One region of the Kineococcus sp. R86509 genome, then DNA from elsewhere that is predicted to be linked to it. Evidence: riboswitches for the same ligand, from Rfam matches in the RefSeq annotation. Region 1 holds a riboswitch; the other holds the start of a gene.
What was found. A riboswitch is a leader RNA that binds a small molecule or an ion and turns the genes downstream of it on or off. The one in region 1 is predicted to bind S-adenosylmethionine.
Positions count from the first base shown of each region.

Region 1 (4,688 bases):
CCGGCAGCGTGGAGTCCTCGAAGGTGAGTCCCGTGAGGCCCTGGGCCTGCGCGGTGACGGCGAACTCCTTCAACCGCGCGGGGGAGAACACGGCGTCGGGGGAGACCCGGGAGCGGCGCCAGGCCGCGGGGTGCCACCCGCCGCCGTCGACGTCGAGGAACACGTGGAAGGGGGTCGGCATGGAAATCTCCTGAGTGGTGGGTACGGCAGCCGTCGTCTGTGTCACAGTGCTCTCCACCGATCGACGAGGAGGCGACCATGCGTGACCGGGTACGAGAACTGTTGGCGCACTGGGTGTCGTCGATCGTGGCCGGACTGGCCATCGCGGGGCAGGGGCAGTGGGGGTACGCCTGGTCGCCGCTCGACGACGAGCCGGCCCCCGGCGAGCTGAGCTGGCCGCAGTTCGAGGGGGAGCTGCGCGCGCTCTTCGCCGAGGCCGAACGTGGCGGGATCGGCGACGGGTCCCGGCCCAGCAGCGAGCCGATGCCCTGACGTCCTGCCCCGTCGACAGGGGTGGATGTCGACCGGGGTGGATCAGGTCTGAGCGGGTTCGCCCACGGTCAGCCCCGAGGCCTTCCAGGCCGGGAACCCGCCGTCGACCTGCACGACGTCGGTGAAGCCGGACGCCAGCAGTTCGGCGGTGACGGGGCCGGAGCCCGCGGGAGAACCGCAGATCACGACGATCTGCTGGTCCTTCCCGGTGAGTTCCGCCAGCGCGGTGTCGGAACCGAGGGCGAACTTCGCCGCCACCTCGGTCTTGGCCACGACGACGGCCTGCGGCAGGTCGCCGGCGGCGGCCCGCCCGGCGTCGCTGCGGACGTCGACGAACAGCGCACCGGCGGCGACGGCGCGTCCGGCGGTCTCGGCGTCGACGAGCGGTGCCTGGGGTGCTGCGGTGGTGTCGCTCACGTCGTGTCTCCTCGGTTCGTGCGGTCGGCCCCGGCGATCGCGCGAGGCCGTCGTCCCTGCGGGCTGAGGCGTCGGGGACGAGGTCACCCCAGGTCCGCGTTCGCACCGGGCGCGGGCAGGAAGGACGCGGGTTCCGGGCGAGCGTCGGTCGTGGGACCCCAGTGCCCCTCGACGATCCCGTACTCGAGCTCCGGCCCGGCACCGACGAACTGCTCGACCGCGGCCAGCAGCCGTTCGACCTCGGCCGATCCCGTCCCGACCCCGGTGGAAACCCTCAGCCCGCCGTCGGCCAGACCGAGGGAGTCGGCGAACCGGTGGGCGCAGAACCGTCCGTCGCGCACACCGATCCCGTGCTCGGCCGAGAGGAAGGCCGCGACCTCGGAGACCGAGCGACCGGGGACGGTGAAGGTCACGACCCCCACGGCGTCGTCGGGGTGCGGGCGCACGACCTCGACGCCCGCCAGTGCCGTCAGCCCGCCGACGAGCCGTTCGCGCAACGCCTCCTCGTGCGCCTCGAGCGCTCCGGGGGCCAGTGTCGCGAGCGTGCTGCAGGCCTGGGCGAGGGCGACGGCGCCGAGCACGTTCGGGGAACCCGCCTCGTGGCGGTCGGGCCCGGTGGCCCACCGCACCGCGTCGTGGCGCACGTCGAGGGTGGCGCCTCCACCCGCGAGGTAGGGATCGGCGGCGTCGAGCCAGTCGCGACGACCGACGAGCGCGCCCGCTCCGTAGGGGGCGTAGAGCTTGTGCCCGGACAGCGCGATCCAGTCGATCCCGTCGCGACCGAGGTCCACCCGGCGGTGGGGGAGCAGCTGCGCCCCGTCGACGGCGATGCGGGCGCCGGCCGCGTGCGCGGCCCGGGCCAGCCGGCGCAGCGGCAGCACCTCACCGGTCACGTTGGAGGCACCGGCGACGGCCAGCAGCGCGTACCCGCCGCGGGCGAGCTCGGCCTCCAGCAGCGTCGCGGTCTCCTCCGCGTCCGACCCGCCGCGCAGGACCGTGGTCAGGGCTGAGCGCTGCCACGACAACAGGTTCGCGTGGTGCTCGACGTCGGCCACCAGGACCCTGGAGCCCTGCGGGACGGCCCGGGCGAGCAGGTCGAGCGCGTCGGTCGTGCTCCGGGTGAAGACGACGACGTCGTCGGGGCGTGCCCCCAGGAAGGTCCCGACCTCGGCCCGGGCCTGCTCGAACAGGGCGGTGGAGACGCGCGAGAGGTACCCGGCGCCGCGGTGGACGCTGGCGTAGTGGGGGAGGACCTGGGCGACGCGGGTGGCGACGGAGACGAGGGCGGGCGCGCTCGCGGCGTTGTCCAGGTTCGCGTAGGTGGTCGACCCGCCCTGGGCGAGCGGGACGCGGGTGTCCCGGCCGACCACGGGCAGCAGCGGCGCGACGGGCGCCGGGCAGCGGAGGGGGGAGAGGGTGCTGAGCGTCACGAGAAGTCTCCTGGAGGAACTGGACCCTGCCGGGAGGACCGGGATCACCCCGGCGAGGTCCGCGCTTGCCGGCGCCACCGCGGCGTCGACCAGGTCGTCACCCGGGGCACCCCGCCGCGGAGGGAGGGTTGCCGGCCAGCGAGCCGGGGCTTGTCGCTGGCGCTCATGACCTGCGGTGAGGTTGTCACGTCGGACCCCGCTGAGCAAGATCGGCGTGTCGCGAACCCGTCGGAACTCCCTCCAGAACCCCACGTGTCGGGTAGTTCCTCCGTTCGGGGGAACCCCGGAACAGCACTTGTGGATCGCGTCGACCCCGGTCTACATTCGGTGAACACCATCCAGAGCGGCCGAGAGTCCTGGCTCGACGACGCCGCAGCAACCCCCCGAGCCCGGGCGAGGGTGCTAAAGCCAGGCCGATGGAGTTCGTGATGCGCCCCACCGATGTCCCTGACGCGTACCCGGTTCCGGACCGGGGCCGGCCGCGATGACGCTGGCTCCCCTCGTCGCCGCCGCGACCGGGAGGCCCACCGTCAGTTTCGAACTCTTCCCGCCCCGTTCCGAGAGCGGGCGGGAGTCGTTGTGGCGCAGGCTCTCCGATCTCCTCGACACGCACCCCGACTTCGTCTCGGTCACCTTCGGGGCGGCCGGCGCGACGAGGGGACCGAGTCGGGAACTGCTGGCCCACGTCCTGGGTTCGACGGCCGTGCCGGCGATGGCCCACCTGACGTGCGTGGGGTCCTCGCGACGTGAGGTGGTGGAACTCGCCGGCGAGTTCCTCGACGCCGGTGTCCGCAACGTCCTCGCGCTGCGGGGCGACCCGCCGGTCGGGAGCGCGGACTGGACCCCGCACCCGGACGGTCTGGCGACCGCGCGGGACCTGGTGGAACTCCTCCAGGTCGCCGAACGGCGGCGCTCCGCGCTGCGGGGCGGTCGCGTCCCCGTCGACGAGGGTCCCCTGACCCTCGCCGTGGCGGCCTTCCCCCGCGGTCGCGACGCGGAACTGGCGGCCCTGCGCGCCAAGCAGGACGCCGGTGCGCACTTCGCGATCTGCCAGGTGACGTTCTCGGCCGACGAGTACGCCACCTTCGTGCGCCGGGCGCGCGCCGCCGGGGTGAGCATCCCGCTGCTGCCGGGCATCGCCGTGACGGACGACGCCCGCCGGTTGCAGCGCATCGGTGAGCTGGCCGGTGTCCCGGCCCCGGAACAGCTGCTCGCGGCGCTCGACACCGACGACACCGCCCAGCGCCGCCGGGCGTCGACGGCGTTCTCGTCGGGACTCGCGGCGGGACTGCTCGACGCCGGCGCCCCCGGACTGCACCTCTACACGTTCAACGCGGCGGAACCCGCGCTCGACCTGCTCGACCACCTGAACCTGCCCCGATCCACCCAGAGCCGCATCGCTGCGGTAGGAGGTCCCACCCCGTGAGCACCGAGAACTTCCCCACCTGGACCGCCACCGTCCTCGGCTACCCGCGCATCGGCGCCGACCGCGAGACCAAGAAGGCGCTCGAGGCCCTGTGGGCCGGTCGCGCCGACCTCGACACCACCGAGGCCGCCCTGGCCGGGGTCCGTGCCGCCACGGTCCGCCGCCTGAACGCCCTGGGCCTGCCGGCGCACGACGCGTCGATCCCGTCGGCGTTCTCGGCCTACGACCAGGTGCTCGACGCCGCCGTCGCCGTCGGCGCCGTCCCGCCGCGCTTCGCCGACGTCGTGGGCGAGGACGGCCGCGTCGACCTCGTCGGGTACTCCACGATCGCCCGCGGTCGCGGTGCGGACGCCCCGCTGGAGATGACGAAGTGGTTCGACACCAACTACCACTACCTCGTCCCCGAGATCTCCCCGTCGACGACCTTCCGGTTCGCCGACGACCGTGGGGTGCGGGAGTTCGCCGAGGCGCTCTCCGACGGGTTCCTGACCCGTCCCGTCGTGGTCGGGCCCGTGACGTTCCTGCTGCTGGCCAAGGCGGCCGACGACTCCCCGGCGGGTTTCGCCCCGATCTCCCGGCTCGACGATCTGCTGGCCGCCTACGAGGAACTGCTGACCGCCTACGCGGCCGCGGGGGCGGAGTGGGTGCAGCTGGACGAACCGGCGCTCGTCAGCGACTCCGCGACGAACGGCGTCGAAGGTCTCGCCGACCTCGTCCGCCGCGCCTACGACCGCCTCGCGGCGCTCGAGGGCCGTCCGCGTCTGCTGGCCGCGACGCCCTACGGCGACCCGGGTGACCTCCTGGAACCCCTGGCCGCCACGGCGGTCGAGGGTCTCGCCCTCGACCTCGTCCGCGGCGCGACGCCGGCGCGTCCGGAACTGCTGCACGGCAAGACGGTCGTCGGCGGGGTCGTGGACGGGCAC
Region 1 is NZ_JAXHCE010000001.1:3,804,769-3,809,456, forward strand. Features, by position in the region: gene SJY07_RS18590 (LLM class flavin-dependent oxidoreductase) at 1-181, opposite strand, end outside; gene SJY07_RS18595 (hypothetical protein) at 259-492, shown strand; gene SJY07_RS18600 (rhodanese-like domain-containing protein) at 535-909, opposite strand; gene SJY07_RS18605 (aminotransferase class V-fold PLP-dependent enzyme) at 993-2,339, opposite strand; SAM riboswitch class IV at 2,396-2,510, opposite strand; SAM riboswitch class I at 2,671-2,762, shown strand; gene SJY07_RS18610 (methylenetetrahydrofolate reductase) at 2,824-3,765, shown strand; gene metE (5-methyltetrahydropteroyltriglutamate--homocysteine S-methyltransferase) at 3,762-4,688, shown strand, end outside.

Region 2 (4,688 bases), 2.8 Mb from region 1:
GGGCAGCTTGCGGGAGATGCCCGTCATCGACCCGCGGGGGACGTAGACGAGGTAGCGACCGGGCAGCGAGACCTGGCTGGTGAGTCGCGCACCCTTGTGCCCGACCGGGTCCTTGGTGACCTGGACCAGGACGGAGTCGCCGGACTTCAGCGCCGCCTCGATCCGGCGCGGCTGCCCCTCGAGCCCGGCGGCGTCCCAGTTGACCTCACCGGCGTACAGCACGGCGTTGCGGCCCTTGCCGACGTCGATGAACGCGGCCTCCATGCTGGGCAGCACGTTCTGCACGCGGCCCAGGTACACGTTGCCGACCATCGTGGTCTGCGCGGACTTCGCGCCGTAGTGCTCGACGAGGATCCCGTCCTCGAGGACGCCGATCTGGGTCTTGTCGTCCTGCTGACGCACGACCATCACGCGTTCGACGGACTCGCGGCGGGCCAGGAACTCGGCCTCGGTGAGGATCGTGCGCTTGCGGCCCTGCTCGCGGCCCTCGCGGCGGCGCACCTTCTTCGCCTCGAGACGCGTCGAACCCTTGAGCGCGGTGATCTCGTCCTCGCCGGTGCCACCGGTCGTGACCGCGGCACGGGGACGACGCGGTTCCCGGACCCGGGTGACGGTGTTCGGCGGGTCGTCGGGCGAGACGTCCTCGGACTCCGCGGAACCGCTGCGACGGCGACGGCGACGACGGCGGCGCGAGGACCCGTTCGACTCCTCGCCGTCGTCGTCCTGCTCGGTCTCGTCCTCGGGGTCCTCGGTCTGGTCCCCGGAGTCGGTCTCGGCGACGTCCTCGTCGTCCGCGCCGGTCTCGCCCGACTCGTCCTCGACGTCACCGTCGACGGGGGTGCGGCTGCGGCGACCGCGGCCACCGCGGCGGCGACGCCGACGCGGCGCACCACCGTCGTCGTCGTCGTCGTGGTCGTCGTCGCCCGCGTCACCCTGGTCATCGATCTGGTCGTCCTCGTCACCGGTCCGGTCGAGGGCGTCGTCCACCTCGACGTCGGACTCGCCGTCCTCCTCGCCGTCGAAGGCGAAGGTGTCCTGGTCGCTGACGGGGGGCGGGCCGGCGGGTGCGGAGGCGCGACGGCTGCGACGCACGGGCTCCTCGTCGACGGGGGCCTGGAAGAAGAGGGCGGTGGCGCGGGCGGCCGCGTCGGCGGCACGCTCACCCTCGCTGGGGGCCCGTCGTCCCTGGGCGAACCCGGCGGCTCGCAGCAGGACCGGGTCGTCCATGAGGTCGGGGTCCTCCGCCACCGGGGTGACGGGGGCCTCGACGGGGGCTTCCTCCACCGGGACGTCCTGCGCGAGCGCAGCGGCCTCGACGGGCTCCTCCTCGACGGGGACGGCCGGCACCACGGGCGCGACGGCCGTCTTGCGGCTGCGACGACGACGGGCGGGGGCCGCGGCCGGGGCCTCGGCGGGGGCCTCCGCAGTGGTCTCCACGGCGGCCGGTTCGACGGCGGGCTCGGGGGTGGGTTCCGGGGTGACCTCGACCTGGGGGGTCACCTCCGCCACGGGTTCCACGACGGGCTCCACGACGGGTTCGGCGACAACGGGTTCGGCGGCCACCTCGGCCGGGGTCGCGACCTTGCGGGTCGCCCGACGCGCACGACGACGCGGCGGCGCCTCGGTCTCCACGACAGGCTCGGGTGCCGGGGCCACGACGGGCTCCGGCTCCGCCGCCACGACGGGATCGGGCGTCGGTTCCGCCACAGCGGGGGTGGCGGGGGTGGCGGGCTCGGCCGCGGCGCTGGTCTCGCCGGACACGTCGACGTGGGCCGGCGGACCGGCGGGTCGACTCGCGGCACGGCGCCGGCGGGGCCGCGTCGTCGCCGCGCCCTCGGCTGCTGCTGCGTCGTTCTCTTCGGGTGTGGTGCTCACGGGTGCTCCGCTCGCCCGCGGCGCCCGCTCCACCGGTGAACCCACGGCCGCGCGAGCGTCCTGGTCGGAATCGCCGGGTGGGTCGTCCCGCACCCGACGGAAGTCCTCTGTGTGCACCGACGGGTTCGCGCTCTTCGCGTGCTCCGTCCGTGCCGCCGGCGGTCGACGTCCGGCGTGTGGCCCGGGGCGCCTGCGAGGTCCTTCCACTGGACCGCGGCGCTCCCCGGAGCCCGCGCGCAGGGCGACGGTCTCGACAGCGGGCCGGGCGCCCGGTGTAGGGAACGCTCGACCACCGTCAGTGTCGCACAGCTCGCCAGGACGGGTCCGGGCCGTCCGCGGCAACCGTCGCCAAGGGGGCCGGCGGTCCGCTAGTCTCCGATCAACACCATCCAGAGTGGCCGAGAGACCTGGCTCGACGACGCCACAGCAACCACCGCGCAGCGGCAGGTGCTCCCGCCAGGGCGATGGAGGAAACAGCGTGATCAGCCGTACCCGCTCGACCCTGACCCGGCGCTTCCACGTCGACTTCTCGCGCGCCGCCTCCACGGCGTGTCGCCAGGGCGCTCCGATGCGCCGGGGGACGCCGCGCGCGGTCTGAGCACCGCCGCCGCATCCCCGCAGCACCTCGCTCGACCTCCTCCCCCGCGCCCTCGCGCACCCCGACGGACGGTCACCGTCCGCCTACCCCCCGGAGCACACCCATGTCCGCGCCCCGTCGCACCCTCCTGCCCGCCAGCACCTCCCGACTCCTCGCGTCCCGTCGGCGGGTCCTCTCCGGGGCTCTCGGTCTCGGCACGCTCGCCGGCACCGGCACGCTGGCCGCCTGCGGTGACGAGAGCACCTCCTCGGGCCTGAGCGCCGGGAAGGCCGTCGACCTCAAGGGGGCGACGATCAAGCTGATGGTGAACCAGCCGCACGTGCTGGCCTTCACGGACCTGCTCGGCAAGAAGTTCGCGGCGGAGTTCGGCGGGAAGCTCGAGGTCACGGCGATCCCCTACGACCAGCTCACGAGCAAGCAGATCCTGGACGTGCAGGGCGGCGACGGGGAGTTCGACGTCTTCGACTACTTCTACTTCGGCCTCGGCCAGCTCGTCGACGCCGGCGCCCTGGTCGACCTCACGGACTGGATCGGCGCGAACACCGACATCGCGACCGACGACTTCCTGCCCTCGATCTACGACCCGTACACCCTGATCGACGGCAAGCGCTACGGCCTGCCCTTCGACGGCGACACCCACGTCCTCTACTACAACACCGAGGTCTTCGAGAAGTACGGCGTCGAACCGCCCACGACCTGGGACGACTACGACGCGGTCGCCGCGAAGATCACCCAGGACTCCGGCGGCAGCGTCTACGGCGCGATCGTCGAGGGTCAGCAGGTCCCGATGATCCTGGGCTGCTCCTTCATCAACCGCCTCGCCGGCTACGGCGGCACGCTCGTCGGCTCCGACGGCAAGGCCGCGTTCCACGGGGCGGAGGGGCTGGCCGCGCTGCAGCACCTCATCGACGTCTCCCCCGCGGCCCTCCCGACACCGCTGCAGACCGGCTTCGACCAGGCCAACTCCGCCTTCCTCTCCGGTCAGGGCGCGATGCTCGACACCTGGACCGACCTCGGGCTGAAGGCGCAGGACCCGGCCGGCTCGAAGATCGTCGACAAGTGGGGCGTGGTCACGCTCCCCGTGGGCGGGAAGAACACGACCGCGCGCACCGCGCTGGACGCCGGGTTCGGCCTGGGCGTCTCGAGCGCCTCCCAGCAGATCGACAAGTCCGCCGCCTTCGTGAAGTGGGCGACGAACCAGGAGAACAACCTGCTGCTCGCCTCCACCGCGGGTTCCGGGATCGACCCGGCGCGCAAGACCGTCCTGGACTCCACCGACTACGCCACGGCCGCGGGCATCGCGACCGACGTCATCCGCGAGGGTCTCGACGGTGACCCGCTGGCCTGGCCGAGCCGGGCCGGTGCGCCGAAGGCGCTGCAGGACCTCGTCGACCAGCTGGCGCTCGCCATCCAGGGGTCCACGGAACCGCAGGCCGCGCTCGACAAGGCCGCTGAGAGCTGGGAGAAGGAACTCGGATGAGCCAGCTCCTGGACGGGCAGCGCACCGTGCCCGGGCCGCGGCGGGGTCGCCGCGATCCTGCCGCCCGGCGCGCGGTCCCCGGCCGCCACCGGCCGGGGCACGTCTCGACGTGGCTGGCCGCGCCCAGCCTCGCGGGGCTGGCGCTCATGCTGGTCTACCCGACGGTGTTCGTCGTGGCGTTGGCCTTCACGAAGTCGTCGCTGGGCAAACCCCTGCAGCACTTCACGGGTCTCGACAACTTCGTCGACGCCTGGGAGTCGCTGGCGTTCGCGGGCTCGCTGGTCCGCTCCGTGGTCTTCGCCGTCGTGGCCGCCCTGGTCGCGACGGGCCTCGGGATCCTCCTCGCCCTGTTGCTGCACGCGCGGGGAACCCGGTTCGGCGCCGTCGGGACGATCCTCCTGCTGCCCCTGGTCACGCCGCCCGTCATGGTCGGGGTGGCCTGGAAGCTCATGCTCGCCCCCGTCGGGGGCGCGTTCGGCGGGTTGTTCTCGGCGATCGGCTTCCCCGGCGCGAACCCGTTGGGCGACAGCGTGGGAGCCTTCGCCGCGTTGATCGTCATGCACGTCTGGCAGTGGACGCCCCTGGTGACCCTGCTGGTCTTCGCGGCCCTGCTGGGGGTCCCCGAGGAACTCCGCGAGGCGGCGTCCCTCGACGGCGCCGGTGCGTTCCGCACGTTCACCTCGGTGGTCTGGCCGGTCGTCGCCCCCAACGTCCTCTCGGTCCTGCTGCTGGAAC
Region 2 is NZ_JAXHCE010000001.1:983,006-987,693, forward strand. Features, by position in the region: gene SJY07_RS04690 (Rne/Rng family ribonuclease) at 1-1,875, opposite strand, end outside; SAM riboswitch class I at 2,258-2,346, shown strand; gene SJY07_RS04695 (ABC transporter substrate-binding protein) at 2,577-3,953, shown strand; gene SJY07_RS04700 (carbohydrate ABC transporter permease) at 3,950-4,688, shown strand, end outside.
Region 2: it holds a riboswitch for S-adenosylmethionine, as region 1 does, so the genes downstream of both, SJY07_RS04695 (ABC transporter substrate-binding protein) here and SJY07_RS18610 (methylenetetrahydrofolate reductase) in region 1, are expected to answer to the same signal.